Regions from separate parts of the Streptomyces sp. NPDC057424 genome, predicted to be linked through region 1. Evidence: riboswitches for the same ligand, from Rfam matches in the RefSeq annotation. Region 1 holds a riboswitch; the other holds the start of a gene.

The links. A riboswitch is a leader RNA that binds a small molecule or an ion and turns the genes downstream of it on or off. The one in region 1 is predicted to bind S-adenosylmethionine.
Region 2: linked by a shared signal. The riboswitch ahead of thrC (threonine synthase) and the one ahead of ACFU3E_RS18795 (aminotransferase class V-fold PLP-dependent enzyme) in region 1 are both predicted to bind S-adenosylmethionine.

The regions. Positions count from the first base shown of each region.
Region 1 covers NZ_JBHVCP010000021.1:36,184-51,655, forward strand. Annotated here, with positions in the region: gene ACFU3E_RS18740 (AMP-dependent synthetase/ligase) at 1-340, shown strand, start outside; gene ACFU3E_RS18745 (GMC oxidoreductase) at 357-1,994, opposite strand; gene ACFU3E_RS18750 (glycosyltransferase family 4 protein) at 2,120-3,262, opposite strand; gene ACFU3E_RS18755 (glycosyltransferase 87 family protein) at 3,340-4,620, shown strand; gene ACFU3E_RS18760 (hypothetical protein) at 4,834-6,015, opposite strand; gene ACFU3E_RS18765 (NlpC/P60 family protein) at 6,049-7,062, opposite strand; gene ACFU3E_RS18770 (C40 family peptidase) at 7,297-8,337, opposite strand; gene ACFU3E_RS18775 (NYN domain-containing protein) at 8,586-9,935, opposite strand; gene ACFU3E_RS18780 (hypothetical protein) at 9,973-10,212, opposite strand; gene ACFU3E_RS18785 (rhomboid family intramembrane serine protease) at 10,372-11,124, shown strand; gene ACFU3E_RS18790 (Lrp/AsnC family transcriptional regulator) at 11,121-11,402, shown strand; gene ACFU3E_RS18795 (aminotransferase class V-fold PLP-dependent enzyme) at 11,444-12,811, opposite strand; SAM riboswitch class IV at 12,939-13,055, opposite strand; gene trpD (anthranilate phosphoribosyltransferase) at 13,130-14,194, opposite strand; gene ACFU3E_RS18805 (cytochrome bc complex cytochrome b subunit) at 14,363-15,472, opposite strand, start outside.
Region 2 covers NZ_JBHVCP010000001.1:261,451-276,922, reverse strand. Annotated here, with positions in the region: gene ACFU3E_RS01350 (glucosyl-3-phosphoglycerate synthase) at 9-980, opposite strand; SAM riboswitch class I at 1,136-1,291, shown strand; gene thrC (threonine synthase) at 1,310-2,596, shown strand; gene ACFU3E_RS01340 (ubiquitin-like small modifier protein 1) at 2,672-2,947, shown strand; gene ACFU3E_RS01335 (cold-shock protein) at 3,394-3,597, shown strand; gene groL (chaperonin GroEL) at 3,988-5,613, shown strand; gene ACFU3E_RS01325 (NADH:flavin oxidoreductase) at 5,794-6,915, shown strand; gene ACFU3E_RS01320 (carboxylesterase/lipase family protein) at 7,006-8,556, shown strand; gene ACFU3E_RS01315 (hypothetical protein) at 8,567-9,136, opposite strand; gene ACFU3E_RS01310 (hypothetical protein) at 9,332-10,180, opposite strand; gene ACFU3E_RS01305 (DUF397 domain-containing protein) at 10,389-10,580, opposite strand; gene ACFU3E_RS01300 (Scr1 family TA system antitoxin-like transcriptional regulator) at 10,564-11,403, opposite strand; gene ACFU3E_RS01295 (hypothetical protein) at 11,517-11,765, shown strand; gene murQ (N-acetylmuramic acid 6-phosphate etherase) at 11,778-12,710, opposite strand; gene ACFU3E_RS01285 (MurR/RpiR family transcriptional regulator) at 12,758-13,693, opposite strand; gene ACFU3E_RS01280 (hypothetical protein) at 13,749-14,132, shown strand; gene ACFU3E_RS01275 (DUF4031 domain-containing protein) at 14,140-14,427, shown strand; gene ACFU3E_RS01270 (GNAT family N-acetyltransferase) at 14,397-15,455, opposite strand.

The DNA of each region.
Region 1 (15,472 bases):
GGTCGCGGAGTGCATGGTGGTGGGCGACGGGCGGCCGTTCGTGGGCGCGCTGGTCACCATCGACGAGGAGTTCCTGGGCCGTTGGTGCTCCGACCACGGCAAGCCGGCGGGTTCCACCGCGGCGTCGCTGAGCGAGGACCCGGACCTGCTGGCCGCGATCCAGGCGGCGATCGACGACGGCAACGCCGCGGTGTCGAAGGCGGAATCGGTGCGGAAGTTCCGCATTCTGTCCTCCCAGTTCACGGAGGATTCGGGCCACCTGACGCCGTCGCTGAAGCTGAAGCGGAACGTGGTGGCGAAGGACTACGCGCACGAGGTCGAGGCGATCTACGCGAAGTGACCCTCGATCGGGCCGGTCATGGCGCGGTGTCCTCGGCGAGGACCCGCGCCATCGTGCGTTCGGCGAGCGCGGTGATGGTCACGAAGGGGTTGACCCCGAGCGACCCGGGCACGAGCGAGCCGTCGGTGACGTACAGCCTGGGGTAGCCCTTGACCCGCCCGTAGTCGTCCGTCGCCCTGCCCAGCACGCAGCCGCCCAGCGGGTGGTAGGTGAAGTCGTCGGCGAAGACCTTGCTCCTCGCGCCGAACAGGTCGTACCGGTAGATCGTGGCGTTGGCCGCGTTGATCCGGTCGAACAGCTTCTTGGCCATGGCGACGGAGACCGCGGAGTGCGCGGCCGTCCAGCCGAGCCGCAGCCGGCCCGAGCCGGTGTCGTAGGAGAAGGACGCCCGTTCCGGGTTCCTGGTGATCGCCAGGTAGAGGCTCACCCAGTGCTCCAGGCCCGTCGGCAGCGGGGCGATCTCGGCGAACACCGGGTTGGCGGTGTTCGCCCAGTCGTCGATGCCCATGACCGGCATGGTCGACTGGTTCGCGCCGACCGTGTCCCACAGGTGGTTGGCCCGGCCGAGCATCACGTTGCCGTTGGTGCCCCACCCGGCGCCGACACCGGCGTCGAGGCGGGGCAGGGTGCCCGTCTCCCGGGCGCGCAGCAGCAGTTCGGTGGTGCCGAGGCTGCCGCCGCCGAGGAAGAGGTACGTGCAGCCGTACTCCCTGGTCTCGACGACCCGGCCGGTCTCGTCGATGCGGTCGGCGGTCAGGACGTAGCTCCCGTCCGGCGCGCGGCTGATCGCGCGCACCTTCTCCAGGGTGTGGATGGTGACGTTGCCGGTGCCGAGCGCGGCGGCGAGGTACGTCTTGTCGAGGCTGCGCTTGCCGTGGTTGTTGCCGTAGATGACCTCGCCGCCGAGCGCCGACTTCGGGGCGGTGCCGGCCGCCTCGCGCTGCATGTGGCCGAAGTCGTAGACGCTCGGCACGAACGTGGTCCGCAGGCCGGTCTTCTCGGCGTGCTTGCGGGAGACGCGGGTGAAGCGGTACCACTCCGTCGACTCGAACCAGGCCGGGTCGACGGTGGTCACGCCGAGGGCGGCGCGGGCGCGCGGGAAGTAGGTGCCGTACATCTCGTCGGCGTCGACGGCGGGGAACTGCTCGGCGAAGTACGAACGGGGCGGGGTGACCGCCATGCTGCCGTTGACCAGGGAGCCGCCGCCGACGCCGCGGCCGACGTACACGGACATGTGGTCGAAGTGCACGCGGTCCAGGACGCCCGGGTAGCGGCCGATGTCGCGGTTGACGACGTCCAGCCAGAGGAAGGTGCCGAGGGGTGCCTCGGTGCGGGTGCGGAACCACATGGAGCGGTGGTCGGGTGCGCTGGTGGTGCAGAAGACCTTGCCGTCGGGGCCCGCGGTGTTCCAGAGGCGGCCCATCTCGATGACGAGCGTGCGGATGCCGGCCTGGGCGAGGCGGAGGGCGGCGACCGCGCCGCCGTAGCCGGAGCCGACGACGATCGCCGGGGCGGTGTCGACCGCGTCGGGCTGGGCGGCTCGGGCGCTTTGAAGGCCGATGCGGGTGAAACCGAGGGTGGCAGCTGTCTGGAGGGCTGCCACGCCCAGGATCCGACGTCTTGTCAGCTGATGCTGCATCAGGTTTGCTGTCATGTCGCGCAGCATCGGCGGATTTGCGGGTTCCGCCTAGTGGGGTGGGACTTGATCGTTCGGGAGCGGGTGCGGGTCGTTCGTGGTTGATCGCGCAGTTCCCCGCGCCCCCAAGAAAGCGAACGGCGCTACAGCAAGTCCTTGAGCCGCTCGGCGAGCAGGTCCCAGCGCCACTTCTCCTCGACCCACTCCCTGCCCCGCTCGCCCATCCTGCGGCGCAGCCCGGCGTCGCCGAGGAGGACGGTGATGCGGTCGGCGGCCTCCTCCGGGAAGCCGCCCCGCACCACCCAGCCCGTCTCGCCGTCCAGGACCGCGTCCGGGGCGCCGCCCGAGTCGCCGGCCACGACCGGGAGCCCCGTCGCGGAGGCCTCCAGGTAGACGATGCCGAGGCCCTCGACGTCGAGGCCGCCCCGGCGGGTCCGGCAGGGCATCGCGAAGACGTCGCCGGCGCCGTAGTGCGCGGGCAGCTCGGACCAGGGCACCGCGCCGGTGAAGCGGACGGCGGAGGCGACGCCGGTCTCGTGCGCGAGCCGCCGCAGGTCCTTCTCGTAGGGGCCGCCGCCGACGACCAGCAGGACGGTGTCCGGCTCGGCGGCGAGGACGCGGGGCATGGCCCGGATCAGGGTGTCCTGCCCCTTGCGCCGCACCAGCCGGGAGACACACACCACCACCGGGCGGTCCGTCAGGCCCAGTCGTGCCCGGATCTCGTCGCCGCCCGAGCCGGGGTGGAAGGTCTTCTCGTCGACGCCGGGCGGCAGCTGCGCCATCCGGGCGGCCGCCTCGGGCGTCAGGGCGGAGGCGATGCGCGAGCGGGTGTACTCGCCGAGGTAGGTGACCGTGTCCGTGGCGTCGCCGATCCGGCGCAGCAGCTGCCGGGCTGCGGGCAGCTGCGCCCATCCTGCCTCGTGGCCGTGCGTGGTGGCGACCAGCCGCTCGGCGCCCGCGCCGCGCAGGGCCGGGGCCATCAGGCCGAGCGGGGCCGCCGCCCCGAACCACACCGAGGTGCAGCCGTGCTCCCGCAGCAGCCCGACGGCCCGCCGGGTGGCACCCGGCGTCGGCAGCAGCATGGTCGTGCGGTCCCGTACGACGGTGAAAGGCTGCTCGGCGTCGAAGGCGCGGGTCGCCTCGACGCCCTCCCGGGTCCGCTTCCAGGTCGAGGCGTAGACGACCAGCTGCTGCGGGTCCAGCCGCAGCGCCATGTTGTGCAGGAAGGCCTGGATGCCCCCGGGCCGGGGCGGGAAGTCGTTCGTCACGATCAGGGTCTTGCGCACGCCGCCGACCCTACCGAACCGCCCTCACCGCCCTGTGCGGCAGCACATATGGCACGCTCACAGCTGACGGGACCATCATGGCCCCTCGACACGGCACGCGAACGGGCAGGGATCACGTGAAGACGACGGGCACGAGACGGTCGTCCCCGGCATGGCTGCCGGTGGTCTGGTGTCTCACGAGGCTGTTGCTGCTGCTGTTCGTCCTGAAGGTGTACGTCTTCCCGGGCCCGGACGTCACGAGCGACGTGCACGTGATCTACCAGGGCTGGTACGACGTCCTGCGCACCGGAACGTTCCCTCTGGAGGACGTCACCTGGCAGTACCCGCCCGCCGCCGCGCTGGCGATCCTCTCCCCCGGCCTGCTGCCCTTCCTGGACTACGCGACCGCGTTCTTCGTCCTGGTCTGCGTCACCGACCTGGCCGTGCTGGCCCTGATGACGTACGCGGGCCGCCGCCCGGGCCGGTCGCTGCGCGGCGCCTGGGTGTGGGTGGTCGGCGTGCCGCTGCTCGGCCCGACGGTGTACGCCCGCTACGACGTGATGGTCACGGCGGTGGCGATGGCCGCGCTGCTCGCGGGCGCCCGGCACCCCAGGGCGATGGGGGCCCTGGCGGCCTTCGGCGCCCTGCTGAAGGTCTGGCCGGCGATGCTGCTCCTGGCCGCGCGCCGCCGCAGCGCCTGGGTGTCGGCCCTGGTGACCGGCATCGCGGTGACGGGCGTGTGCGCGCTGGCCATGCCGGGCGCGTTCGCGTTCCTCACCTTCCAGCGCGACCGGGGCACCGAGGTGGAGTCGCTGGGCGCACTGGTCTTCCACGTCGCCCGGCACTTCGGCTGGCAGGGCGAGGTGAAGCTGAACTACGGCTCGATCGAGTTCCTCGGGCCGTATGTGAGCGAGGTGAGCACCGGCGCGCTGTTCCTGACCGGGGCGGCCTTCGGCTGGCTGGTGCTGTGGCGGCTGCTGGCCCGGCGCTTCGAGGAGCACACGCTCGCCGACGCGGCGTTCGTGGCGGTGCTGATGTTCACCACCACCAGCCGGGTGATCAGCCCGCAGTACATGGTGTGGCTGGTCGGGCTGGCGGCGGTGTCCCTGTACTTCCCCGGCAGCCGGATGCGGCTGCCGGTCGTCCTGGTGCTGGTGGCGTGCTTCGTGACGGTGCTGGAGTTCCCGTTCTACTTCGCCAACGTCGTGGCCAGTGACAGCCTCGGCCTCACCCTGATGTTCCTGCGCAACGGGCTCCTGGTGGCCGCCGCGCTGATCGCGGCCCGCGCCCTGTGGCGCGCGACCGTACCGCCCGTCACGCCGCCCGCTCCCGCACCCCCTCAGCAGGCCCGCGCCGACGAGACGCCCGTCTCCTCCTGAGCCGGGGCCCGCCGGAACAGCACCCCCGCCGCCGGCCCGCACCGCACCGCCGTCGCGCGCGCCGGGCTCACCCCGGGCAGCTCCGCGCCCGGTCAGGCGGTACGCGCGCGGCGACGCAGCAGCGCCGAGGCGGGGCGAGGCGGAACGGGCCTGGCCGCGGGAGGCCGTCGAACGGCCCGACCGGCCGGACCGAGGCCGGGGGCCGGCCCCCGGTCAGCCCAGCTGATCCCGCAGAGACGCCCGCCACTCCTCCGTAAAGGCCTCAGGCGTCGTCCCCAGGACCTTCCGCATCGCGTCCTCCACCGCGCCCCGCCCCCGGTGCTCCCCGACGGCCCGGTAGAACTCGCCCAGCCGGGACTCGCCCCAGCGGTCGGCGATCAGCCGGCACGCCGTCCAGCCGCTCTCGTAGGAGCGGGCCAGGCGGCTCGCGTCGCCGGTGAAGCCGAAGTCCTCGTCGTCCGGGAGGGAGGTGGGGACCCGGCCCTCACCGACCGCCCGGGACAGCTCGGGTGCGGCCTCGGCGGGGGTGCGGCCGGCGGCGCGGTAGCCGACCCAGTCGGCGTACCCCTCGGACAGCCACAGGGGCGTGGCGGCCGTGGTGCGGGCACGGGTGGCGACGTGGGTGGTCTCGTGGGTGACGACGACCTGCTCGCCGAGGCCGCCGAGGAGCGCGAACGCATCCGGGTTGACGATGATCCGGTCCGCCGGCGCCCGGTCCCGCGCCCCCGTCTCGCCGGTGGTGACCGCCGCGATCCCGCGGTAGGAGGAGGCGGGCGAGCCGAGCAGCCCCGCCATCCCCTCCAGGGACTTCGGCACGAGCACGACGACCCGCCGGCTCCAGTCCGCGCCCCACGCGTCCGACACGGCGGGCACCGCGCGGTCGGCCAGGTCCGCGAAGTCCCGCAGCGACTGCCCGGACTGGCCGACGCCGAGCACGAGGCTGTGCCGGCCCCGGACGAGCTGCACCGTCCCCTGGTCCCAGAGCTGCTGCGCGGACTTCTTCGCGGGCCGGTCGGTGTCGACGGACCACTGCCCGTCCGCGTCCCGGCTCAGCCGCAGCGAGCGTCCGGCGGTCACCGGCGCCCGGTCGTACCCGGCGACGCGGTAGCGCAGTTCGGCGTCGGCGGTGGCGGTGTCACCGGTGCGGCGCACCGCGGTCACCCGGTACGACCAGGCGGCCACGGGCACCGCTCGCAGCTTGGCGAAATCCGTCCCCGTGCCCGTGCGTTCATAGGCCCGCGCGTCACGGTCGACGACCGCGGCGGCCCGCCGGTCCAGGAGCCGCTGCACGTCGGCCGTGACACGGTCGGCCGCGGACCGCCCGCCGCACCCGGCCAGGGCGACGAGCAGCACGACGAGCGCCACCAGCGCGGACCCCGACCTTCGACCAGCCACGTTCCCGATCGTACGGGCGCCGGGCCGCGCTGGTCAGACCCTGGTGACCGACGAGACGGGCATCATCCCGACCGGGTCGTAGCGCACGGGCGCGCCGGGGTAGGGCGCGTGGATGACCTGCCCGTTGCCCATGTACATCCCGACATGGCTGGCGTCGCCCCGGTAGATGACCAGGTCACCGGGGCGCGCCTCGGACAGCGGAACCTGCCGGCCGGCGTACCGCTGGGCCTGTGAGGTGCGCGGCAGGGAGACCCCGGCCTGCGCGTACGACCACTGCATCAGGCCCGAACAGTCGAAGCCGGTGGGCCCGTTGGCGCCCCAGACGTAGGGCTTGCCGAGCGCGCTGCGGGCGGCGGCGACGGCGGCGGACCCGCGTCCCGAGGCGGCGGTGGCGCCGCCGGGACCGGGCAGGTTCCCACGGCCGGAGCGGGAGGCGCGCCCGTAGGCGTCGCGCTCGGCGTCCGGCAGGGAGTTGAGCAGCCGACGGGCCGTGGCGAGTTTCCGCTCGACGGTCTTCTTGTGGGCGGCGACGGCCTTGCGGCTCTGGTCCAGTTCGCGGAGCTTCCCGGCGGTCTCCTCGCGGTCCTGGGCGAGTTCGCGCATGGCGGTCCGGAGTTCCCTCAGCTCACCCGCCTGGCGGGCGGTGAGGCGGTCGAGCCGGGACGCGTGGTCGAGGTAGTCGTCCGGGTCGTCGGAGAACAGCAGGGCGAGGGACGGGTCGATGCCGCCCGCGCGGTACTGGGCGCCGGCGAGCGAACCGAGGGACTCCCGCATGGAGTTGATGCGCTGCTGCTGGCGGGCGACGCGGTCGCGGGCGGTGCCGACCTCGTCACGCAGCTCGTCGGCGCGCTCGTCGGCCTTGTTGTACGCCTCGGTCGCCTTCTCGGCCTGCTCGTAGAGCCGGTCCACCGTGGCCCGGGTGTCGTCGTACGGTGCGGCGACGGCCGGTACCGCGCCCACGGCGGCGGCCGCGACGGACAGGAAGCTGACCGCGGCACCGGCGCCCCGGTCGAACCCGGACGGTGCAAGGCGGCGATGGGACCCCACGGGAAGCCGCTCTCCTTCCGCTGGCGGACTTGGAACGCGGCAGACAGTAGCCCCGCGACGGGGGGCCGCCAACGACCATCCGTGGGTATCCAGCACGGCGCCCCGCCGCTGACGCAGGTCAATGGCGGGGCGTGGGCTCACTCGGAGCTGTCGGGATTCCCCCGAACGGCGGACACGGTGTCCTGATCTTGAGGACGCCGGGAGGAATCCGGGGGATGCCGGCGAGGGTGCGGATCAGACCCGGACGCCGAACATGAACGGGCCGCCGATGGTGTCCATCGACTCGTAGCGGACGACGGTGCCGGTGCGCGGGGCGTGGATGATCTGCCCGTTGCCGGCGTAGAGGCCGACGTGGTGCAGGTCGTTGAAGAAGAAGACCAGGTCGCCGACCTTGAGCTGGCTGACCGAGTAGATCTTGGTGCCGGCTCCGGTCTGGGCCTCGGAGGTGCGCGGGATCTGCACGCCGGCCGCGGCGTAGGCCCGGGAGGTGAGGCCGGAGCAGTCGTAGGAGCTCATGCCGGTGGCGCCGTAGACGTAGGGCTTGCCGAGCTGGCTCTGGGCGAAGGAGAAGGCGGCGGCGGCACGGCCCGAGCCGGGCGGGGCGTCGGCGGTGAGGGCGTCGCGCTCGGCGGCCCGGCTGGCGCGGTTCTCCTCCTCCTTGAGCTGTGCCTTCTGGGCAGCGGTGAGGGTGTTGAGCAGCTTCTGCGCGGAGGCGAGCTTGCCCTGGACTTCCTTCTTCTTCTTGCCGAGCTCGGTGCGGGTGGAGGCGAGGTCCTTGAGCTTCTCGGAGGCCTCGGCGCGCTGCTGGGCGAGTTCGCGCTGCTTCTCCTGGACCTTCTTCAGCGCCTCGACCTGCTGGCCGCTCAACTGGTCGAGCGTGGATGCCTTGTCGAGGTAGTCGTCCGGGTCGGCGGAGAGGAAGAGCTGGACCGAGGGGTCGATGGAGCCGGTGCGGTACTGCGACGCGGCGGCGAGGCCCAGGCTGTCGCGCAGCTCGTTGAGCTCCTCCTGGCCGCGGGCGACGTTGTCCTGGATGGTGGAGATCTCCTTCTGGAGCTTCTCCTGCTTCTCCTTGGCCCCGTTGTACTTCTCGGTGGCGTGCTCGGCCTCTTCGTAGAGCTTGTCGACCTTGGCCTTGACCTCGTCCTTGCTCGGCTTCTCGCTGGGGGCCGCGTTGGCGGCCTGCGAGCTGAAGGCGACGGCAGCGGCGGCGGCGGTGGTCAGCACGGTCACACGTGCGCGGCTCGGCTGCTTCGGACGACGGTGGGACGCCACGGGTGACTAGCTCCTTCTCGGCCCCTCCGCCGTCGCTCCCAGTGAGCGATCACCCGAGCGGAGGTTCGGGGCCTGACCCTAGTGACCTTCCTGTGATCAGTTCAAATCCTCAGATGAAAAATCGCGTCACGGTAGGCCAACTTTTCCTCTGGACTCACAGCCGGTGAGACCCACTTGACGCAACGTGGCGCACAGGTCCCACCAATTCGGGCATCACGCCCGGACGTTACGCATCGCCCGTACGGTCTCTAGGCCCGCGAAAGGCGCTTCAGGAGCATCGCCGAGGCCACGGGACGGGCACCCGCCCGCGCCACACCGTCGGCCACCTCGCGGTCGGTGGACGCCACGATGACCGGACGGCCCGGGGGTTCGGCGCGCACCAGCTGGCGGATGAGCTCGTCGGCGGTGACACCCGGCTTCGAGAACAGCACGCGCACACCGCGTGGCGGGGCCAGCAGCACCGGTGCGGCCAGCTCCGCGCCGTCGAAGACGCAGGTCACCTCGGCGCCGCTCTGCGCGGCCAGTTGGGAGAGCTGCCCGAGCAGCCGCAGGCGCTGCTTCTCCAGCGGCATCTGCGGATAGCCGGTCTTGGTGACGTTGTAGCCGTCGACGACCAGATGGGCCTGCGGCAGCGCCAGCAGCTGGTCGAGGACCTGCGGGTCGTGCTCGGACAGGGCGCGGGCGGCGATGTCCTTGGGGCTCATCCGGCCCGGCTCGACGGCGTCGACGGTCTCGGCGGGCCGCACCGAGACCGGCGGCAGGGCCAGTTCGCGGCGGAGCCCCTGGGTGGCGTCCAGCAGGGTGTCCAGCAGCAGCCGTACCCGCATGTCCTCGACGCTGCGGCCCTCGCGGGCGGCCCGGCGCGCGGCCTCCAGGGCGGCCTCGGTCTCGCCCAGCCGGGACTTCAGCCGCCGGGTCTCGCTCTCGGCGGCGGACACCTGGGCGTGCCCCTCGGCACGCACGGCCTCGATCTCGCCGTGCGCCTTGCGCAGGGCGGCCTCGCCGCGCTTGACGTCACTGAGGGCGGCGCGCAGCTTGCGGTGCAGCGAATCGGTTTCCTTCTTGGCCGATTCCAGCTCCGCGCGCAGCCGCTCGGTCTCGGCCCGGGTGTGGTCACGGGCCCGGTCGAGCTCGGCGCGCAGCCGCTCCAGCTCGGCCCGGCTCTCCTCGTCGGCGCGCTCGGCGTCGGCCCGCTGGGCCTCCTCGCCGGCGGCGGTCACCAGCTTCACCCAGTCGAGTGGCCGCAGTACGTAGGCCGCGGCCGCCACGTCGAGCGGGTCCGCGGCCGGGGGCGGGGAGCCGGAGTCGAGGGCGCCGGTCAGCTCCGGCTGGGTCTCTCTGAGCTTCTCCCCGATGCGCTGCCGGAACAGCGGATCGGTCTCCAGCGCGGCCGCCATCGCGTTGCCGGCGAACTTCGCCCGGCGGTTCGGCGCGAACCGGGCGTACTGCCTGAGCTGCGCGGGCAGCTCGCTGACCGTCAGTGATCCGAAGCCGTCGGAGACGATCTGCACGACCCTGCGGCGCACGCCGTCGGGCAGCGGACGGTCGAGCACCTCGGCGGCGCCGTCGCCCGGCCCCCCGCCCGTGGTCTCCACCATCCGTCACACCCCAATGCCTGTGCGGGGCCGGCTCCCGTCAGGAGCCGGCGCCCGGCCTGTCCACGAGTTCCACCTGGTCCACCGCGTTGCACCAGCGGCAGCGCACCGACTCGATGGTCTCACTGAGCACCTCGCGCTCCTCGACCTTCGGCTCTCCGGCCAGGTCGAGGTGGACGTACTCGACGACCTTCGACGAGCGGGTCACGTCGAACCTCGTGAGGTTGCCGCAGAGGGTGCAGCGCCACCGCGTCTCAGCGGTCGGCAGGGGAACCGTCATCGTGACCTGTTCTCTTTCCTTCTTGTGTCCGTGACGCGACCGGCATCCCCGGCGCGTATGGCTCGTAACCCTACGGCCTGGCGGGTCCCCGCCGCCCGCGCGTCCACGGCGGCGAGGCGGTCCGGGCGGTTGCGTCCCGTTACGTCATGCTCTGTGTTCATGATCCGCAAGTGGAGTGCGTCGATCGTCCGGTCCGGCAGATCGGTCAGGGGGTCGTCGGCGCCGGTGACGTACGCACTGATCACCCTGTGCTGCCTGGCCTTCCTGGCCGGGCCCGCCTCGGGCCTGAACCCGGCGTACGGCACGGGCGACGAGCTGCTCGCCGTGCAGCGGGCCTACTTCCGGCGCTGGGGCGTGATTCCCGCAGAACTGTTCGACGGGTCCGCGGGACCGGCCCTCACCCCCGCGACCGCCCTCTTCGTCCACGGAAGCTGGGTGCATCTGCTCGGCAACATGCTCTTCCTCTACGTCTTCGGGGCGATGACCGAGGAACGGATGGGCCGGGTGCAGTTCACCCTGTTCTACGTCGGCTGCGGCTACCTGGCCCTGCTGGGCTACGCCGTCGCCAACGCGGACTCCGAGCAGTCCCTGGTCGGCGCCTCGGGGGCGATCTCCGCGGTCCTCGGTGCGTTCCTGTACCTGTTCCCCCGGGCCCGGGTGACCAGTCTCCTGCCGTTCCTGTTCTTCCTGCCGGTGCGCTTCCCCGCCTGGGTCGTGCTGCCCTTCTGGGCGGCGCTGCAGTGGCTGGCGGCGGGGCGCGCCCCGGACGGGCCGGGGGTCGCCTACCTCGCCCACCTGATCGGATTCGGTCTGGGCTTCGGCTATGCGTCGGTCCGCTACGGCCGCCCCACCAGCCCTACTAGAGTGAAGGCCGCCCCTGCTCCGGCCCCCGAGGGAGAGAACCAGCCGTGATCACCGCGATCGTCCTCATCAAGACCAGCGTGGACCGGATCCCCGAGATCGCCGAGTCGATCGCGGCGCTGGACAGCGTCAGCGAGGTCTTCTCCGTCACCGGCACCTACGACCTGATCGCGATGGTCCGGGTGAAGGAGCACGAGGACCTGGCGGAGGTCATCCCGGGCCGGATCAGCAAGATCCCCGGGGTGGAGGGGACCGACACGCACGTGGCGTTCCGCACGTACTCGCAGCACGACCTGGAGGCCGCGTTCTCCATCGGGCTGGACAGCTGAGGACCGCCCCGGCCTGAGTGCACCGGCCTCCCGCCACCGGCTCAGGCGGAGGTGTCCGGCACGCAGCGCCCGTCCTCCGTGCGGTAGTTCCACTTCGCCCCGTCCGTCACGAGCTCCTTCACCGCCCGCACGAACCGCTCCACGTGCTCGTCGGGCGTGCCGGCGCCGAAGCTGACCCGGATGGCGTTGAGCGACTTCTCCCCGGGCGCGGCCTCGGGCGACCCGCACTCGCCCTGCGACTGCGGGTCGCTGCCGAGCAGCGTGCGCACCAGCGGGTGGGCGCAGAACAGCCCGTCCCGGACGCCGATGCCGTACTCGGCGGACAGGGCGGCGGCGAAGTGCGAGCTGTTCCAGCCCTCGACGACGAAGGACAGCACGCCGACGCGCGGCGCGTCGTCCCCGAAGAGCGACAGGAACCGCACCTGAGGCACGTCGGCGAGACGGTCGCGCACCGCGCGGACCAGGTACTGCTCACGGGCGACGAGCGTGTCGAAACCGGCCTCGGTCAGCGCCTTGCACGCCGAGGCGACGGCGTGGGCGCCGATGACGTTGGGCGACCCGGCCTCGTGGCGCGCGGCGCCGTCGTGCCACTCCACGTCCACTCCCCCGTCCGCGCGCCGGCTGACCTTGCGGCTGGCGCCGCCGCCCGCGAGGTACGGCTCGGCGGCGCGCAGCCAGTCAGCCCGCCCGGCCAGGACGCCGGAGCCGAAGGGCGCGTACAGCTTGTGCCCGGAGAAGGCGACCCAGTCGACGTCGAGGTCCGCGACGGACACCGGGTGGTGCGGGGCAAGCTGGGCGGCGTCCAGGACGATCCGCGCGCCGTGGGCGTGCGCGGCCGCCGCGAGTTCCCGTACGGGCCACAGCTCGCCGGTGACGTTCGAGGCGCCGGTGACGCAGACGAGGGCAGGTCCATAGGGGTCGCGGCCGGCGAGGGCGCGCTCCAGCGTCTCGACGGCCTGACGCGGGCTGCGCGGGGCGTCGAGGCAGGTGACGCGGGCGTTGCGCCAGGGCAGCAGGGCGGCGTGGTGCTCGGTCTCGAAGACGAAGACCTGGCAGTCGGCGGGGAGGGCGGCGGCGAGGAGGTTGAGGGAGTCGGTGGTGGAGCGGGTGAACACGACCTGGTCGTCCTCGCGGCAGTCGAGGAACCCGGCGACGGTCCGGCGGGCGTTCTCGAACAGGTCGGTGGAGAGCTGGGAGAGGTACCCGGCGCCGCGGTGGACGCTGCCGTAGTACGGCGCGTAGGCGGCGACGTCGTCCCAGACCCGCTGGAGTGCCGGGGCGCTGGCGGCGTAGTCGAGCGCGGCGTAGGGGGCCTCGCCGCCGGTCACCAGCGGAACGGTGACATCCCGGCCCAGAACGGGCAGCGGGGCACAAACGGACGGGGCGACGGCAACGGTGGAGGCGGACATGGCGGAACTCCCGTGAGAGGCATGGGGTGAGAGAAAAGGGGTGTGCGGAAGCGGGGCTCTGCGGCCCTATCGCATTCGCTTGCTCACGGGAGGCTCCTCGACGACCAGGACCCCTGGTGTCTCGAGGGGTCCGCGCTTGCCGCGGACCTCGCTGCCCACGGCCTGGTCTTCACCCGGGGCACCCCGCCACGGACGGAGGGTTGCCGGACAGTCGGCCGGGGCCTCATGACTGTCACTCATGACCTGATCAGGAAAGTACGCGAAAAGATCGGCGTCCCGCAACCCGAGTCCGGATCACGGGACGCCGTACGGGATCCGCTACCTGTTGCTCGCGGCCACCCAACGCTCCAGCGTCCGCTTCGCCGCCCCCGAGTCGATCGACTCGGCCGCCTTCACCATCCCGGCACGGATCTGCTCCGCCAGCGGCGCGGTGGTGGGCTCCAGGGCCACCAGTGCCGCCGCCGAGTTCAGCAGAACCGCGTCCCGGACCGGGCCGGTCTCGCCCTCCAGCAGACGTCGGGCGACCTCGGCGTTGTAGGAGGCGTCCGCACCGCGCAGCGCCTCCACGGGGACCAGTTCGAGGCCCACGTCACGCGGGTCGAAGGCCTCCTCGGTCACCTCGCCGTCCCGGACGGTCCACACCCGGGACGTGGACGTGGTGGTCAGCTCGTCGAGGCCGTCGTCGCCCCGGAAGACCAGGGACGAGTTGCCGCGCTCGGCGAAGACGCCCGCGACGATCGGCGCCATGCGGGGGTCCGCCACACCCACGGCCTGGGCACGGACCCGGGCCGGGTTGGTGAGCGGGCCGAGGGCGTTGAACACCGTGCGGATGCCCAACTGGCCGCGGGCCGCGCCCGCGTGCCGCAGCGCCGGGTGGAACTTCACCGCGAAGCAGAAGGTGATCCCGGCCTCCTCGGCGACCTCCGCGACCCGGCTGATCGGCAGCTCCAGGTTGACCCCGAGCTTCTCCAGCACGTCGGAGGCCCCGGACGCCGAGGACGCGGCCCGGTTGCCGTGCTTGACGACCTTCGCGCCGGTGCCGGCGACGACGATCGAGGACATCGTGGAGATGTTGACCGTCTTGGCGCCGTCACCGCCGGTGCCGACGATGTCGACCGTCGCCCCGGGCACCTCGATCACGTTGGCGTGCTCGTACATCGTGCGGACGAGACCCCTGATCTCCTCGACGGTCTCGCCCTTGGCGCGCAGGGCCACGACGAACCCGGCGATCTGCGCCTCGGTCGCCTCGCCGCGCATGATCCGGTCCATCGCCCAGGCGGTGTCGTCCGCGCTCAGGTGCCTGCCGTCCAGCAGGCCGTTCAGCAGCAGGGGCCAGGAGCGGCCCGCCGCGGTGTCGCCTCCAGCGGGGGTCACAGCGCTCATAAGCCGCTCCAGGGTCAGGCGTCCCGCACTACGGGACGAGAGTCTCAACGGGGTCCACCCTATCCAGCCCGGGACACCACGAAGGGCCCCGTCCGGATGGGGGTACCCCCTGCTCTTTTGAGCTTGGGGGACGGACGAGGCCCCTGTGTGGCGTGGCGAAGCAGTTGATCAGTGGTGGCCGTGGCCGCTCGTGATCTCCCGGTACTCCTCGGCGGTGGGCTTCGGGATCTGGGCACCCTCGCCGTAGTAGGCGTCGCTGAGCTTGGCGCGCAGCTTCTCGGAGCCCTTCACCTTGCGCTCGACACCGTTCTCGTCGACCGTCGGGCCGATCTCGGCCGGCTGGTACTGCTCGTGCGCCGTGAGCGTGTACATCTGCTCCTGGCTGAGCGGCTCGTGCACCTCGATGAACTCACCGTGCGGCAGGCGCTTGATGATGCCCGACTCGCGGCCGTGCAGCACCTTCTCCTTGTCCCGGCGCTGCAGGCCCAGGCAGATGCGCTTGGTGACGATGAAGGCGATGACCGGTCCGAGGAAGAAGCCGATCCGGACGAACCAGGTGACCGCGTTGATCGACAGATGGAAGTGCGTGGCGACGATGTCGTTGCCACCGCCGATCAGCATGATGATGTAGCCGGTGACCCACGCGACACCGAAGGCGGTGCGCGTCGGGGCGTTGCGCGGCCGGTCCAGGATGTGGTGCTCGCGCTTGTCCCCGGTGACCCACGACTCGATGAACGGGTAGAGGGCGATGATCCCGAGGAACAGGCCGAAGAGGACCAGTGGGATGAACACGCCGAGGACGAGCGTGTGTCCCCAGAGGTTGATCTCCCAGCCGGGCATCGCCCGGACCAGACCCTCGGCGAAGCCCATGTACCAGTCCGGCTGGGCACCGGTGGACACCTGGTCGGGACGGTACGGGCCCAGGTTCCAGATCGGGTTGATCGTCGCGATGCCGGACAGGGCCGCGATGAAGCCGAAGACCAGGAAGAAGAAGCCTCCGGCCTTGGCCATGTAGACCGGCAGCAGCGGCATGCCGACGACGTTCTTGTTGGTCCGGCCGGGACCCGCGAACTGGGTGTGCTTGTGGTAGAAGACCAGGATCAGGTGGCCGACCACGAGCCCGAGCATGATGCCCGGCAGCAGCAGGATGTGGATCGAGTAGAACCGGGCGATGAAGTCGGTGCCCGGGAACTCCCCGCCGAACAGGAACATCGAGATGTACGTGCCGACGATCGGCACGGACAGGATCGCGCCCTGGGTGAAGCGGACACCGGTGCC
Region 2 (15,472 bases), on a different contig from region 1:
GGCCCCGGTCAGGCCGCTCTCCGCGCCTGGTACTCGGCGATCTCCACCATCGGCGGACGCTCCTCGGTGTCCACGGAGTACGTCCGAGGCTCGAAGCCGTCCTCGGCCCGCTCGAACTGCGTCAGGGACGGCCGGATCAGATGCCCGCGGGCCAGCCGCAGCTGGGCCGTGCGGTAGATCGCGGCGGCCATCCGGCCCAGCGCCTGACCGTCCTGGTGCCGGTGCTTGCGCACCCCGACGTCCACCTGGGCGAGGGCGTCCAGGCCCACCAGGTGCAGGGCGTCGACCAGCATGCCCAGCTCCACGCCGTACCCGACGGGGAACGGCAGCTGCTCCAGCAGCGAGCGGCGGGCCGCGTACTCGCCGCCGAGCGGCTGCACGAAGCCGGCCAGCTGCGGCCAGTGCATGTTGAGCAGCGGGCGCGCCATCAGCTCGGTGACCCGGCCGCCCTGCCCGGCGGTCTTGCCGGAGGCGAGCGAATCGAACTCGGTGCCGAGCGGACGGTCGTACATGGCCTTCACCAGGTCCACGGCCGGATCGGTGAGCAGCGGGCCCACGATCCCCGAGACGAAGTCGGACGAGAAGTCCCTGAGGTCGGCGTCGACGAAGCAGACGACGTCCCCGCGGGTGACGAGCAGCGAGCGCCACAGCACCTCGCCCTTGCCGGGCACGACGGGCAGGCGCGGGAGTATCCCGTCCCGGTGCACCACCCGCGCGCCCGCGGCGGCGGCCACCTCCGACGTACGGTCGGTCGACCCGGAGTCGACGACGACCAGTTCGTCGACGAGCGGGACCTGCCGCATCAGGTCGTGGCGGATGACGGCGACGATGTCGCCGACCGTCGCCTCCTCGTTGAGCGCGGGCAGCACGACACTGACCGTCTGGCCCGTGCGCTGCTTGGCGGCCAGGATCTTATGGAGGGGGCGATCGTTCGCGGACCAGGAACGGGTGCTCAGCCAGCGCTCGACTTCTTCCAGCACCGTGGCGGCTCCTCTGTGTTCTCCAGGCGGGACAGACTGTGATCCATCTCGCGGTTCGGACGACTATCTCAACTGTCCTGGTCGTCGGTTACAGTCTTGAACAAGGCGGATGACCATCGCATGTCCGGGGTCACCCGCCGCCTACAACCACATACAGCTCATCCAGAGGGGCAGAGGGAAACGGCCCGTTGAAGCCCCGGCAACCCTCCAGTCGGTTCTCGTAGGTCACTGGCGACCACTTCGCGAGGCTCCCGGCTAGGGAAGGTGCCAAATCCGTCTCACGGCGAGATGCGTCGTGAGGAAGATGAGGAGAAAGGGCCTCGCCTCACATGGCTGTGCAGACTGTTGCAAGCACCACTGACTCCACCGTAGACCTGGGTCCCGCGGCTGCCCTGAGCTGCCGCGAGTGCGGTCACCGCGTACCCCTCGGCCCGGTCTTCGCGTGCGAGGAGTGTTTCGGCCCGCTGGAGATCGCCTACGACTTCTCGGCCTACGACACCGAGGAGCTGCGCAAGCAGATCGAAGCGGGTCCCGCGAACATCTGGCGCTACGCCCCGCTGCTGCCCGTCCCGGCCGACGTGGCGGACAAGCCGAACATCAACCCGGGCTGGACCAAGCTCGTCAAGGCCGACAACCTCGCGGCTGAGCTGGGTGTCGACGCCGGCAAGCTGTTCGTCAAGGACGACTCCGGCAACCCGACGCACTCCTTCAAGGACCGCGTCGTCGCCCAGGCCCTGGAGGCCGCCCGCGCCTTCGGCTTCACCACGCTCTCCTGCTCCTCCACCGGCAACCTCGCCGGTGCGGTGGGTGCCGCCGCGGCCCGCGCCGGCTTCCGCTCCTGTGTGTTCATCCCGCACGACCTGGAGCAGGGCAAGGTCGTCATGGCCGCCGTCTACGGCGGTGAGCTCGTCGGCATCCAGGGCAACTACGACGACGTGAACCGTTTCTGCTCCGAGCTGATCGGCGACCCGGCCGGTGAGGGCTGGGGCTTCGTCAACGTCAACCTCCGGCCGTACTACGCGGAGGGTTCCAAGACCCTCGCGTACGAGATCTGCGAGCAGCTCGGCTGGCAGCTGCCGGACCAGCTCGTGGTGCCGATCGCCTCCGGCTCGCAGCTCACGAAGATCGACAAGGGTCTGCAGGAGCTGATCAAGCTCGGTCTGGTCGAGGACAAGCCGTACAAGATCTTCGGCGCGCAGGCCGAGGGCTGCTCGCCGGTGTCGACGGCCTTCAAGGCCGGCCACGACGTCGTGCGCCCCCAGAAGCCGGACACCATCGCCAAGTCCCTCGCCATCGGCAACCCGGCGGACGGGCCCTACGTCCTCGACATCGCGCGCCGCACCGGCGGTGCGGTGGAGGACGTGACCGACGAGCAGGTCGTCGAGGCGATCAAGCTGCTCGCGAGGACCGAGGGCGTCTTCGCGGAGACCGCCGGTGGTGTGACGGTGGGCGTGACGAAGAAGCTGATCGAGAGCGGGGCGCTCGACCCGTCGTTGACGACCGTGGTGCTGAACACGGGCGATGGTCTCAAGACGCTGGACGCGGTGGCGGGGACCGGGCTGACCGCGACCATTCGTCCCAGCCTGGACTCGTTCCGGGACGCCGGACTCGCCTGATCGTTGTTCGCTGCGGGCCGGTGGGGGCCGGCCGCGCAGTTCCTAGCTGCAATCGAAACCGGAGGTCATACCCCGATGAGCGTCACCGTTCGCATCCCCACCATCCTGCGCACCTACACCGGCGGGCAGGCCGAGGTCGCCGCCGACGGCGCGACCCTCGGGGAGGTCATCGCCGATCTGGAGAAGAACCACACCGGGATCGCCGCCCGGGTGCTCGACGACCAGGGCAAGCTGCGCCGGTTCGTCAACGTGTACGTGAACGACGACGACGTGCGGTTCGAGCAGGGGCTGGAGACGGCCACGCCGGACGGTGCCGGTGTGTCGATCATTCCCGCCGTCGCCGGCGGCTGAACCGGTCGACCGGCCTGATTATTACCTTCGGTAACGGCCGTCACTGAGAGTTCATCGAATTGCCCCCTCCGTGAGAGAAGCGGAGGGGGCAATTCTGTGTGATTGAGCGCGGTACAGTTGGGGAACGCGCTCCCGATCTCCTGATCGGAACCCTGAATTCCTGCCGCGAGCCCGACAAGATGTAGCCAAAGTGTGCACGTCTTTCGTGGCTTTTGTTCCCTTTGTGTGGCCCGACTTGCCCTGAATTCAGGCGAATCCTCTCTATATTCCGGACCCTGCGCGTCCAGAATTCTCGTCCGATTGACCTGTTGCAGAGGGCAGTTGGACAGATACATTCGGCCGCGGTCGACGCGTTCCGGCGCACGCCCCCAACCGTGGGGGGTGAGGTCTGACCCGGGTCCGCGAAGTGCGGATCTGTGCAAGGGCCAGTAATAGGGGAGTTAGGCATGGCTCAGGGCACCGTCAAGTGGTTCAACGCGGAGAAGGGGTACGGCTTCATCGCGGTCGACGGTGGTGCGGATGTTTTCGTCCACTACAGCGCGATTCAGATGGACGGCTACCGCACCCTTGAAGAGGGCCAGCGGGTCGAGTTCGAGATCTCGCAGGGCCAGAAGGGACCGCAGGCCGACATGGTTCGCGTCTCTGCCTGAACGCGCACCACGACCAACGCTCACGCGACCGGTCTTCTCAGAAGGGCCCGTACCCCCCGGGGTGCGGGCCCTTCCGCGTGCCCGAAGAGCCTGCCGGCCGGTGTTCGCGGGTGGCTGACGCCCCCGCCCGATCCCTCGGAGGCGCTTGCGCCGCCCGTCACCCGACCACCACCCCTCAACGAGCACTCGCTACGCGAGCGCGCCTTGCACTCTCGGGGGTCGAGTGCTAATCATTGCGTTAGCACTCTGAAGGTGAGAGTGACAACGTAAGGACCGGGTCGGTGAGGCCCGCGGACCGGATGGGGCAAGGAACCACCGGTCGGGGCCGTCCGTCGCGGGCGCGGGCGCGGTCCGAAGTAATCACCCCCAGTCCTGGAGGGACCACTTCACATGGCCAAGATCATCGCGTTCGACGAGGAGGCGCGGCGCGGCCTCGAGCGCGGCATGAACCAGCTCGCGGACGCCGTCAAGGTGACGCTCGGCCCCAAGGGCCGCAACGTCGTCCTCGAGAAGAAGTGGGGCGCGCCCACGATCACCAACGATGGTGTCTCCATCGCCAAGGAGATCGAGCTCGAGGACCCGTACGAGAAGATCGGCGCCGAGCTGGTCAAGGAAGTCGCCAAGAAGACGGACGACGTCGCCGGTGACGGTACGACCACCGCGACCGTTCTCGCCCAGGCCCTGGTCAAGGAGGGTCTGCGCAACGTAGCCGCCGGCGCCAACCCGATGGCCCTCAAGCGCGGTATCGAGCGTGCCGTCGAGGCCGTCTCCGCCGCCCTGCTGGAGCAGGCGAAGGACGTCGAGACCAAGGAGCAGATCGCCTCCACGGCCTCCATCTCCGCCGCCGACACCCAGATCGGCGAGCTCATCGCCGAGGCCATGGACAAGGTCGGCAAGGAAGGCGTCATCACCGTCGAGGAGTCCCAGACCTTCGGTCTGGAGCTGGAGCTCACCGAGGGTATGCGCTTCGACAAGGGCTACATCTCGGCGTACTTCGCCACCGACATGGAGCGTATGGAGGCCGTCCTCGACGACCCGTACATCCTGATCGCGAACTCCAAGATCTCCAACGTCAAGGACCTGCTCCCGCTCCTGGAGAAGGTCATGCAGTCGGGCAAGCCGCTGCTGATCATCGCCGAGGACGTCGAGGGCGAGGCCCTGTCGACCCTGGTCGTCAACAAGATCCGCGGCACCTTCAAGTCCGTCGCCGTCAAGGCCCCGGGCTTCGGCGACCGCCGCAAGGCGATGCTGCAGGACATCGGCATCCTCACCGGCGGCGAGGTGATCTCCGAGGAGGTCGGCCTCAAGCTGGAGAACGCCACGATCGACCTGCTGGGCAAGGCCCGCAAGGTCGTCATCACCAAGGACGAGACCACCATCGTCGACGGTGCCGGCTCCGCCGACCAGGTCCAGGGCCGGGTCAACCAGATCCGCGCCGAGATCGAGAACAGCGACTCGGACTACGACCGCGAGAAGCTCCAGGAGCGCCTGGCGAAGCTCGCCGGCGGCGTGGCCGTCATCAAGGCCGGTGCCGCCACCGAGGTGGAGCTCAAGGAGCGCAAGCACCGCATCGAGGACGCCGTGCGCAACGCCAAGGCGGCCGTCGAGGAGGGCATCGTCGCCGGTGGTGGCGTGGCCCTGCTGCAGGCCTCCCAGGTCTTCGAGAAGCTGGAGCTCGAGGGTGACGAGGCGACCGGCGCCAACGCCGTGAAGCTCGCGCTGGAGGCCCCGCTGAAGCAGATCGCCGTCAACGGTGGTCTCGAGGGCGGCGTCGTCGTGGAGAAGGTCCGCAACCTCCAGGTCGGCCACGGCCTGAACGCCGCGACCGGTGAGTACGTCGACATGATCGCCGAGGGCATCATCGACCCGGCGAAGGTGACCCGTTCCGCGCTGCAGAACGCCGCCTCCATCGCCGCGCTGTTCCTCACCACCGAGGCCGTCATCGCCGACAAGCCGGAGAAGGCGGGCGCTGCCCCGGCCGGCGGCGGCATGCCGGGCGGTGACATGGACTTCTGATCGACCTGGTCGATCAACGTCCTTGCCGAGGGCGGCACTTCCTGTTCCGACAGGGGGTGCCGCCCTCGGGCGTGTCCGGGATCACAGCGGGGTGGGGATGGCCGAGTCGGGGCCGGTTGGTTGAAACTCACGTCCTATGCGTTTGCACATACCATCTGGTATCCGAAAGTGAGCCCCCACGTGACTGTCGCCGCCTCCCGCGCCGCCGAAATCCTGTCCCGGCCCGTATCGCTGGGCGGCCTGACCGTTCCGAACCGGATCGCGATGGCACCGATGACCCGTATGTTCTCCCCGGGCGGTGTACCCGGCGAGGACGTCGTCTCGTACTACGCGCGCCGCGCCGCCGCCGGAGTCGGCCTGATCGTCACCGAGGGCACCTACGTCGGGCACGAGTCGGCCGGGCAGAGCGACCGCGTGCCCCGCTTCCACGGCGAGGAGCAGCTCGCGGGCTGGGCGAAGGTCGCCGAGGCGGTACACGCCGCGGGCGGCACGATCGTGCCGCAGCTGTGGCACATCGGCATGGTCCGCAACCAGGGCGAGCCGCCCGTCGCCGACGCCCCGGCCGTCGGCCCCTCCGGCCTGCGCATCGGCGCGACCGAGCCCACCGGCAAGACCATGACGCAGACCGACATCGACGCCGTCATCGGCGCGTTCGCCGAGGCCGCCGCCGCAGCCGAGCGCATCGGCTTCGACGGCGTGGAGCTCCACGGCGCCCACGGCTACCTGCTCGACCAGTTCCTGTGGGAGGACACCAACCGCCGCACCGACGCCTACGGCGGCGACCGTGTCGCCCGTGCCAAGCTCTCCGAGGAGATCGTCGCTGCGGTCCGCGAGACCGTCTCCGCCGACTTCCCCGTCATCTTCCGCTACTCCCAGTGGAAGCAGGAGGCCTACCGCGCCCGCCTCGCCGAGACCCCGGAGGAACTGGAGGCCATCCTGACCCCGCTCGCGGCGGCCGGTGTCGACGCCTTCCACGCCTCCACGCGCCGCTACTGGGTCCCCGAGTTCGACGACTCGGACCTCAACCTGGCCGGCTGGACCAAGAAGCTCACCGGCAAGCCCGCCATCACCGTCGGCTCGGTCGGTCTGGACGGCGGCGACTTCCTCAAGTCCTTCCAGGGCCACGGCGCCGAGGTCGGCGACCTCGACAACCTCCTCGACCGCTTCGAGCGCGACGAGTTCGACATGGTCGCCGTCGGCCGCGCCCTGCTCCAGGACCCGCAGTGGGCCGAGAAGGTGCTGGCCGGCCGCTTCGAGGACCTGGCGTCGTACGACCCGGCGGCGCTGAAGACCCTCAGCTGAATCCGCCTCCCGAGGGCCTCTGGATCTGCTTGCGCCGGCCAAGGACACTGACCGAGCGCCTGTTCACCGGCCTTCCCTGAGGAGATTGAGATGACGACGACCGAGTCCCGCCCGCCGCACGACGGCTCCGCCGGGCAGCCCGGACCGGTGGTCCGCACCACCGCCGGTGCCGTCCGGGGCCGCAGGGAGGCGGGGCTCGCGGTCTTCCGCGGCATCCCGTTCGCCGCGCCCCCGGTGGGCGAGGCCCGCTTCATGGCCCCGCGCCCCGCCCACCCCTGGGACGGCATACGCGACGCGTACGCCTTCGGCCCGCCGCCCCCGCAGGACCTCGGCAACCTGGGCGGCCCGGGCCTCCTCGACGTCCCCGAGGGCGACGAGTGGCTCACGGTCAACGTCTGGACCCCGGACCCCGACCCGGCCGCCCACCGCCCGGTGATGGTGTGGATCTACGGCGGCGCCTACAAGCTCGGCCACTCCGGCAGCCCCGGCTACGACGCCCGGCACGTCGCGGCCGACGGCGACGTGGTGGTCGTGTCCCTCAACTACCGCCTGGGCATGGAGGGTTTCGCGTCCATCGAGGGAGCACCCGCCAACCGCGGACTGCTCGACCAGGTGGCCGCGCTGGAGTGGGTGCGGGACAACATCGGGTCCTTCGGCGGTGACCCCGGGCAGGTCACGGTCTTCGGGGAGTCCGCGGGTGCGGGCTCGGTCGCCTCGCTGCTCACCATGGAGCGCGCGTCCGGGCTGTTCCGGCGGGCGATCGCGCAGAGCGTGCCGGGGACGTTCTTCTCCGACGCCCTGGCCCGTGACATCGGTGCCGCTCTCGCCGCCGAGGTGGGTCTGCGCCCCACGGTCACCGACCTCGCGACGGTCGATCCGCACCGGCTGACGTCGGCAGGGGAGACGCTGAGCGCCAAGATGCTCCAGTACGTCGACCGCTGGGGGCAGGCGGCGCCCACGGTCACGCCCTTCTCACCGGTGGTCGACGGCGAGGTCCTGCCGACGAGCCCGTGGCAGGCACTGAGGTCCGGTGCGGCACAGGACGTCGACCTCCTGGTCGGCCACAACCGCGACGAGTACCGCCTCTTCACCGCCATGGCGGGCCGACTCGGCCGGATCACGGAGGAGCAGGCGGCGTCGGCCCTGCGTCTGTTCGCCCCCGGTGGTGAAGAGGCCTACCGCGCCGCGTTCCCCGAGGCCTCCCCGGGCGAGCTCTACGAACGCGTCCAGACGGACTGGCTGTTCAACATGCCCTCCCTGCACCTGGCCGAGGCCCATCGCGCGGGCGGCGGCAGCGCGCACGTCTACGAACTGACCTGGCCGGCCCCCGGCAACGGCGGCGCGCTCGGCGCCTGCCACGGCCTGGACATCCCCCTGCTGTTCGGCACCTACGGGGCGGACCTGGGGCTTCTGCTGTTCGCGGGTGTGGAGCCCTCCGCCGAGGCGCTGTCCCTGTCGACGCGTTTTCGCGCGTCCTGGACCTCCTTCGCGCGGTCGGGCGACCCGGGCTGGCCGGCGTACGACGACGAGCAGCGGCTGGTGCAGGTGCTGGACGCGGAGCCGGTGGTCACGGCGTACCCGGAGGAGACGTCGCGGCGCCTGTGGGAGGGCCACGACTTCCAGCCCCTGCCGCTGCTGTGAGCGGGGGCGGTCAGAGGTTGCCCATGGGTTCGATGTCCACCTTCACCGGCGTCCCCCACACCCGCAGCACCTCGTAGTCGGTGAACTCGTGCACCAGCCGGTACGCCATGGCGGCCCGGGGAGCCTTGCGCTGGGCCGCGATGAACAACTCCGCCTCGCGGCGGTCCCGGCGCGGGGTGCCGCACAGTTGCCAGGTCTGGCCGTTCCACAGCTCCGCCAGCCAGCGCTGCTGGGGCTGGGGGCGGTCGCCGCGTACGCCGTAGCGGGACTGGACGGGGTCGGTCTGCGGCTGCTGGGGCGCGGGCCCGTTGAACTCGTTGCGGCGGGCCGCCCTGCGCCGGGTCTCGCACAGCAGGCACAGGTCGGGGGCGGCCTTGTCGACGGGGCCGTTCGGATGCTCGGCGCAGCGTGTGGTGGGCTTGGCGGTCGTGACGCTGTCCTCCAGCAGGTCCAGGGCGCGCTTCAGATCGGCCTTGACCTCGTGCAGCTTGGCGTCCGGGGTGTCGGAGGCGAGGGCTTCCCCGTGCTCACCGAGAAGTCGGAGGGCACGGCCTAGGGCGGTGAGCTGGGCGTGGTTCATGGGTCCATTGTCGTCAGTCGGCGTAGTCCTTGAGCTTCTCGGTGTCCAGGGTGATGTTCACGGGGGCGGGGAGCTCGACCGTGGCGCCCCAGGGGTGCGGGGAGATGTGCTGGTAGCGGCCGTCCTTCGGCGGTCATGGTGGTGCCTCCTCCCTTCCATCGTGCCCTCAGGGAGTGCGTCGCACCGTAGGAGCCGTCATGTGTGTGCCTTCTCTTGTCGTCGTTGGGACATCGCGGCGCGGATCTCGGCCGCGCGGTCGTGAACCGTGGGGGCGGACAGGGGTGCAGGGGGTTGCGCGGGCGCGCGTTCGCCCCGGCAGGCGCTGCAACGGCCCCCTGGCAGGGACTCTGGACGCCCCGGGGCGCCGCAGTTCGCGCACTCCAGGACCCGCAGGGGTGGACGCGGGGCAGGTGGGGGCGGGAGTTTGCTGGTCAGGCGGTTGCGGACGAGGGCGGCCGGGTGGTGGACGGGGGTCGGCAGGCCGGCGGTGAGTGCTCGCAGTACGTCGTCCTCCGAGGCGCCCCGCTCGAACCACTCCGTCACCAGCGGGGCGAGTGCCGCGCAGTCGGCCTGGGAGAGGGACAGGACGGGTGCCGTGCGGCCGAGGGCGGCCAGGAGGATGTGGGCGCGGGAGCGGGTAGGACGCTGCTGCCTCGGTACGTCGCCACGCGTGAAGGCCGCCCACCAGTCATCGTCCCTGGCGGTGCGGGAGAACCACGAACGGGTGATCCAGCGGGAGCTGCCGTCCTCGGCCGTCACACACTCCCGGCCTCGCCGTAGGTGGCCCGCCTGCTGGATGCGGTTGAGCGCCGTGCCCAGGGCGCACTGCCCGTACGGGAGCTGTTTGGCCAGCGTCTTCACGGAGATGTCGGCGCCGTCGGGGAGGCGGTCGACGTACGCGGCGATGGCGGCTTCGCGGGGTGGGAGGTGTGCGAAGTCGTGATTGGCGCGGGGGAGTTGGTCGGGGGCGGAGCGCTTGCCGTAGCCCGGGTTCGCCATTGGGTGCGCGCACGGGGAGGCAGCACTAAGCTGGGTCTCAGCCATGGGATCGAACTGTTCCTTCGATGCCGTTGGTTAAGCCCCCGCAGGTGTTGGCGCACCGGGCGGGGGCTGTTGCGTATGCAGGCACGTTAGAGGCCTGTCACTGTCCGTGGCAAGCCGAACGCGTCAAGTCAACACGCGGGGTGGGAGGGCGGGTTGAGGCCCTCTACCCGTTCCTTGAAAAGAGAGCTCGAAGCCCGGGTCCCGAAGCTCAGGCCGTCTCGTCCTTGAGGTTTTCGACGAACGCGGCCCAGGCCGTGGCCCGGAACACGAGCTTCGGGCCGGCGGGGTTCTTGGAGTCCCGGACGGGGACGACATCAGGGAGTGCCTGGGTGACTTCCAGGCAGTTGTCGCCGGTGCCGCCGCTGTAACTGGACTTGTACCACTCAGGCGTGTTCCTCATGGCCGTAATCCTGCGCCATCGCCTCAAGGAGAGCCAGAGACTTCTCAGGCGAGAGTGCCGAAGCCGTGAGGAACTCGAAGTAGAGCCTGTAACGCGCGACGGTGGCGGGGTCGTCTTCCAACTGTCCGGTGTCGACCCCTTCGAGGTAGGCCAGCGGAGGGGCGTCGTCGAAGTCCATCACCCTGACGCACCCCTGCATCCCCGGATGGGCTCCTGCGTCGAACGGCAGCACCTGAACGATGACGCGGTTCCGGAGGATCAAGCCGATGAGGTGGCGCAGGGCCCCCGTCATCACCTCTGGCCCGCCCGTCACGCGGCGCAGTGCGGCCTCGTCAATCACCGTCCACAACAGAGGCTTTGTTTGATCGCCGAGGATCCGCGCCCTCTCCATCCGACCGGTCACCAGCGCCTCGATGGCCTCCTCTGCCGCTGAGGGCTGGTAGGCGCGGCTGACGGCTCGTGCGTAAGCAGGTGTCTGGAGCAATCCGGGGATCAGCATCGAGGTGTACTCCCTGATGGCCGTGGCCTCCGTCTCCGTCTCCGCGGCCTCCGCGAAGTGCTCGCGGTACTTCGACTTCGCCGCCGCCGCGCAATTCCGCTGGAAGAAGTCCTCCGTCCCCAGCACCTCGTCCAGCAACCGCGCGTATTCCCGCTGCAACCTCCGCGTCCCTGCCTCCAACTGTCCGATGAACGACCCGCTCACGAACAGCCGCTGCCCCAGTTCCTCCTGGCTGAGGCCGGCCTTCTCGCGGGCGTGGCGGAGTTCGGCGCCCAGGAGGGCCCGCGGGGAGGAGGACGGGTCGAGGTCCCTGGATCCGGGCATGGGCAACTCCCTGTCGTACACATCGGGTTGTTGGGCCGCCGTATCTGGCCAGGCTAGGCGTGCCGGACACGCTGTGTGGTGAATCGCAAACTCAGCGTGGAGGTGGGGGAAACGTGCGCTCGACCGAAGAGATCGTGGAGTCGTTGCGGGACGCGCTCGGGGGAGTCGGAGTCGTGCTGCCGTCGCTGGGCGTCGACCCGGTGACCGGCGCGAGCGACGAGCCGTTCGCCCTGGTCGATCTGGGGCGGTGCAATGTACGGACGGCCGAGCACCTGGCCGACGTGCTCCGCTCGCTGCCGGTGAGTGCGGAGCTGCGGGCGCGGGTGCGGCAGTTGAACCGGGACGGGCGGGGCAGGCCCTGAGTTGCTGACAGGTCAGCCGGTCGCCGCGAGGGCCGCTCGCAAGTGCCCGTCGGACTCCTCCAGCAGGCGGGCCGCCGTCGGGCCGTCGACGTCGGCCAGGATCGTGAGGATCGCGTGCTTCACCTCGCCGTCCGTGGCGGTCAGGGCCTGCTCGATCTCCTTGTCGTCGGCACCGGTCGCGAGGGCGACGATGCGGTGGGAGCGGGCGCGGAGCTTGTCGTTCGAGGCGCGGACGTCGACCATCAGGTTCCCGTAGGTCTTGCCCAGCCGGATCATCGTGATCGTCGAGAGCATGTTGAGGACGAGCTTCTGCGCCGTGCCGGACTTCAGACGGGTGGAGCCGGTGAGCAGCTCGGGCCCCACGACGATCTCGATGCCGTGGTCGGCGGCGGCCGCGAGCGGGCTGCCGGCGTTGCAGGCGAGGCCGATGGTGAGGGAGCGACGGGTGCGGGCGTGTTCGACCGCGCCGATGGCGTACGGCGTGCGGCCGGAGGCGGAGATGCCGACCACCGTGTCGTCGGGGGTCAGGGCGAGGGGCGCCAGGTCGGCCCGGGCCAGGTCCCGGGAGTCCTCCGCGCCCTCGACCGAGGTGACCACCGCGTCCGGGCCGCCCGCGATCAGGCCGACGACCCGGGAGGGGTCGGTGTTGAAGGTTGGCGGGCACTCGGAGGCGTCCAGGACGCCCAGCCGGCCCGCCGTGCCCGCGCCCGCGTAGACCAGGCGGCCGCCCCGGGCCATCCGCTCCGCGACGGCGTCGATCGCGGCGGCGATCTGCGGGAGCCGTGCGGCGACCGCCCCGGCCACGGTGGCGTCCTCGCCGTTCATCAGCCGGGCGATGTCGAGGGTGGGCAGCCGGTCGATGTCCGCGAGTTCCGGCCGGAAGGCCTCGGTGGTCAGGGACTCCAACTCGGTCCTGAGGTCACGGGGGTGGGAGGTGGAGGTCATGAACGGCTCTTTCCGTGTCTTTCCGGTGCTGGGCGGGGCGGCGCGCCTCAGGAACGATGCCGGTGGGCCAGGGCCTCGTAGGACGCCGACAGCGCCGGCGCCGCCTTCTCGTAGGTCCGCTGCGCCACCCCCACGAACAGGCAGTCCACCACGAGGAGCTGTCCGGTACGGGACGACATCGCCGCCGGACGCAGCTCGCTCTCGCGTGCGGTGGACGTGGTGAGGACGTGGTCGGCGTACTGCGTGACGGGGCCGGTCGGCCGGCCGGTGATCGCCACCGTCGTCGCCCCGCGCTCGAAGGCGACCCGCAGCGGCTCGATGACGTCCCCCGTCGCCCCGGAGTGCGTGATGGCGATCGCGACATCGCCCGCGCGCAGTTGCACCGCGTTGGTGACGGCGAGGTGCGGGTCGCTGTGGGCGTGCGCTATCAGCCCTATGCGCAGCAGCTTCTGCGTGAGGTCCTGCGCTACCAGGCCGGACGCGCCGACGCCGTACACGTCGGTGCGGCGGGCCGTGGTCAGCGCGGTGACGGCCGCGCCCAGTTGGACGGTGTCGAGGCCGGCGGCGGTGTCGGCGAGGGTCTGCTGCTCGTCGTAGGCGAGCTTGGCCACCACGTCGGCGATCGGGTCGTCCACCGCGATGTCCGTGGTGATGGCCGGGGCGCGGCCCGACTGCTGCTGTGCGGCGAGGCCGGCGAGGGCCAGGCGCAGGTCCCGGTAACCCGGATAGCCGAGCAGGCGGGCGGTGCGTACGACGGTCGCCTCGCTGGTGCCGGTGAGTTCGGCGAGGCCGGTGACCGTGAGGGCCGCGCAGCCGGCCGGGTCGCCCGCCACGGCTTCGGCGACGCGCTGCATGGAACGCGTCATCGACGGGCCCAGCGTGCGGACCTTGGCCGCGAGGGCGGCGGGGGCGGGCGGGGCGCCGCTCGCCCCCGAGGGGCCGCCGCGTTCGCCGGCGAAAATTTCCTTCACGTCTCGGGTCACGATTGAAAGATATTTTCGGCGCGGCGGCGGGGTCAAGAGTGCGCACAATGGGGGCATGGATCCCCTCAGCCCCCTGGAGCAGGCGCTGCACGCCGCGCGCGCCCTCGTACTGGCCGACCTCGTCGCGGGACGCGTCGCCGAGGCCGATGTCGTGTCCCTGGTCGAGGAGTCCGTCGTGCAGCGGCGGTGGTGGGTCGAGCAGTGGCCGGAGGGCGCGCAGTACGTGGCCGGTCTGGTCGCTCAGGACGTCCAGGACGCCCTGCTGGAGCGGTACGGCCGCTGGCCGCTGTGCCCGGTGTGCGGCACCGGTGAGCCGCACGCCCTCGACGTGGAACCGGAGTTGGGGGCCGACCCGCACTGGGTGTGCAGCGAGGCGGGCGTGAAGGTCGCCGCGGTGGGATCCCTGAGCGAGGCCATCGGCCCCGCGGCGTCCTCGTGAGGCCCGCGTGACGATCTACATCGACCCGCCGGCCTGGCCCGGCCACGGCCGCCTGTGGTCCCACCTCGTCAGCGACGTCTCCTACGACGAGCTGCACGCCTTCGCCGCGCGCCTCGGCGTCCCCCGCCGGGCCTTCGAACGCGACCACTACGACATCCCCGAGCAGCGGTACGCCGACGCGGTGCGGGCCGGGGCCGTGGAGGTCAGGAGCCGCGAGGTGGTACGGCTGCTGCACCAAGCGGGGCTGCGGCGGCCCAAGGGACGCTATCCCTCGCGAGGTTCGCGCAGCTCGTAGGCCAGGTGCTGCTCGGAGTCCTCGGCGACCTGGGTGAACCCGGCCCGCGCGAGCACGTTCTGCGACGGCACGTTGTCCCGCTCGACGTTCGCGACCACGGTCCGCGCCTCCGGCCGGTCCAGCGCCCAGGACGACAGCGCGCGCAGCGCCTCGGTGGCGTAGCCGTGGCCGCGGGCGCCCTCCACCAGGTCGTAGCCGATCTCGACCCGCCCCGCCTCGTCCGGGACGCCGTGGAACCCCATGGCGCCGAGCGCGCGGTCGTCCTCGCGCCGGACCAGCACGTACATGCCCCACTCCGGCCGGTGGACCCCGTCCTCGTACTGCTTGTACACCAGCCCGGAACCGACCCGGGTGCCCTCGACCGGGCCGCCCTCGATCCACTCGAAGCCGCCGTCGCCGACCGTGGACAGATCGGTGGCCGCCGCCGGGGTGACGCCCTGCAGGGTGAGCCGCTCGGTGTCGATCACCAGGTTGTTGCTCCAGCGCCACCCGGTGACCGGGGCGCGTCCGGCCAGTTCCCCGCGGCCGGTGGCCCACAGCAGGGTCAGCCACGGGGTGGGGCCCGGCCGGACGTGCGGGAAGATCCGGGTCAGCGCGAAGTCGCACAGCTCGGACGCCGGCTCGTACGGCACGCCCAGCCCCTCGGCGATGTCGTGCGTGTGCAGCAGCACCTCGGCCACGCCCATCGCGGCGAACCCCTCACGGTTCGCGCTGCGGAACGGGTACGGATGGAAGGCCCGCACGTCACGTGGAGTGGTACGGACGGCGGCGGCGAGCAGGGCGCCCATCGCGCCGATCACCCGCACCGCACCCGCGTTGTCGGTCCCCTCGTCCAGCGAGAGCTCGAACGGCGCGTACCCGTCCTGCTCCCGCCCCGCCAGCTGCCCCGCGTACGCGATGAGATCCTCCGCGATGTGCACCGCCGTCCTGCGGCAGCTCCACTCCAGCCGCCCGGCCCGCACCCCTTCCCAGTCCCGATCGGTGACCGCCCCCAACAGCCCGACGCACTCGGCGACGGCCTGCTCCACCTGTTCCGCTCCCGTGG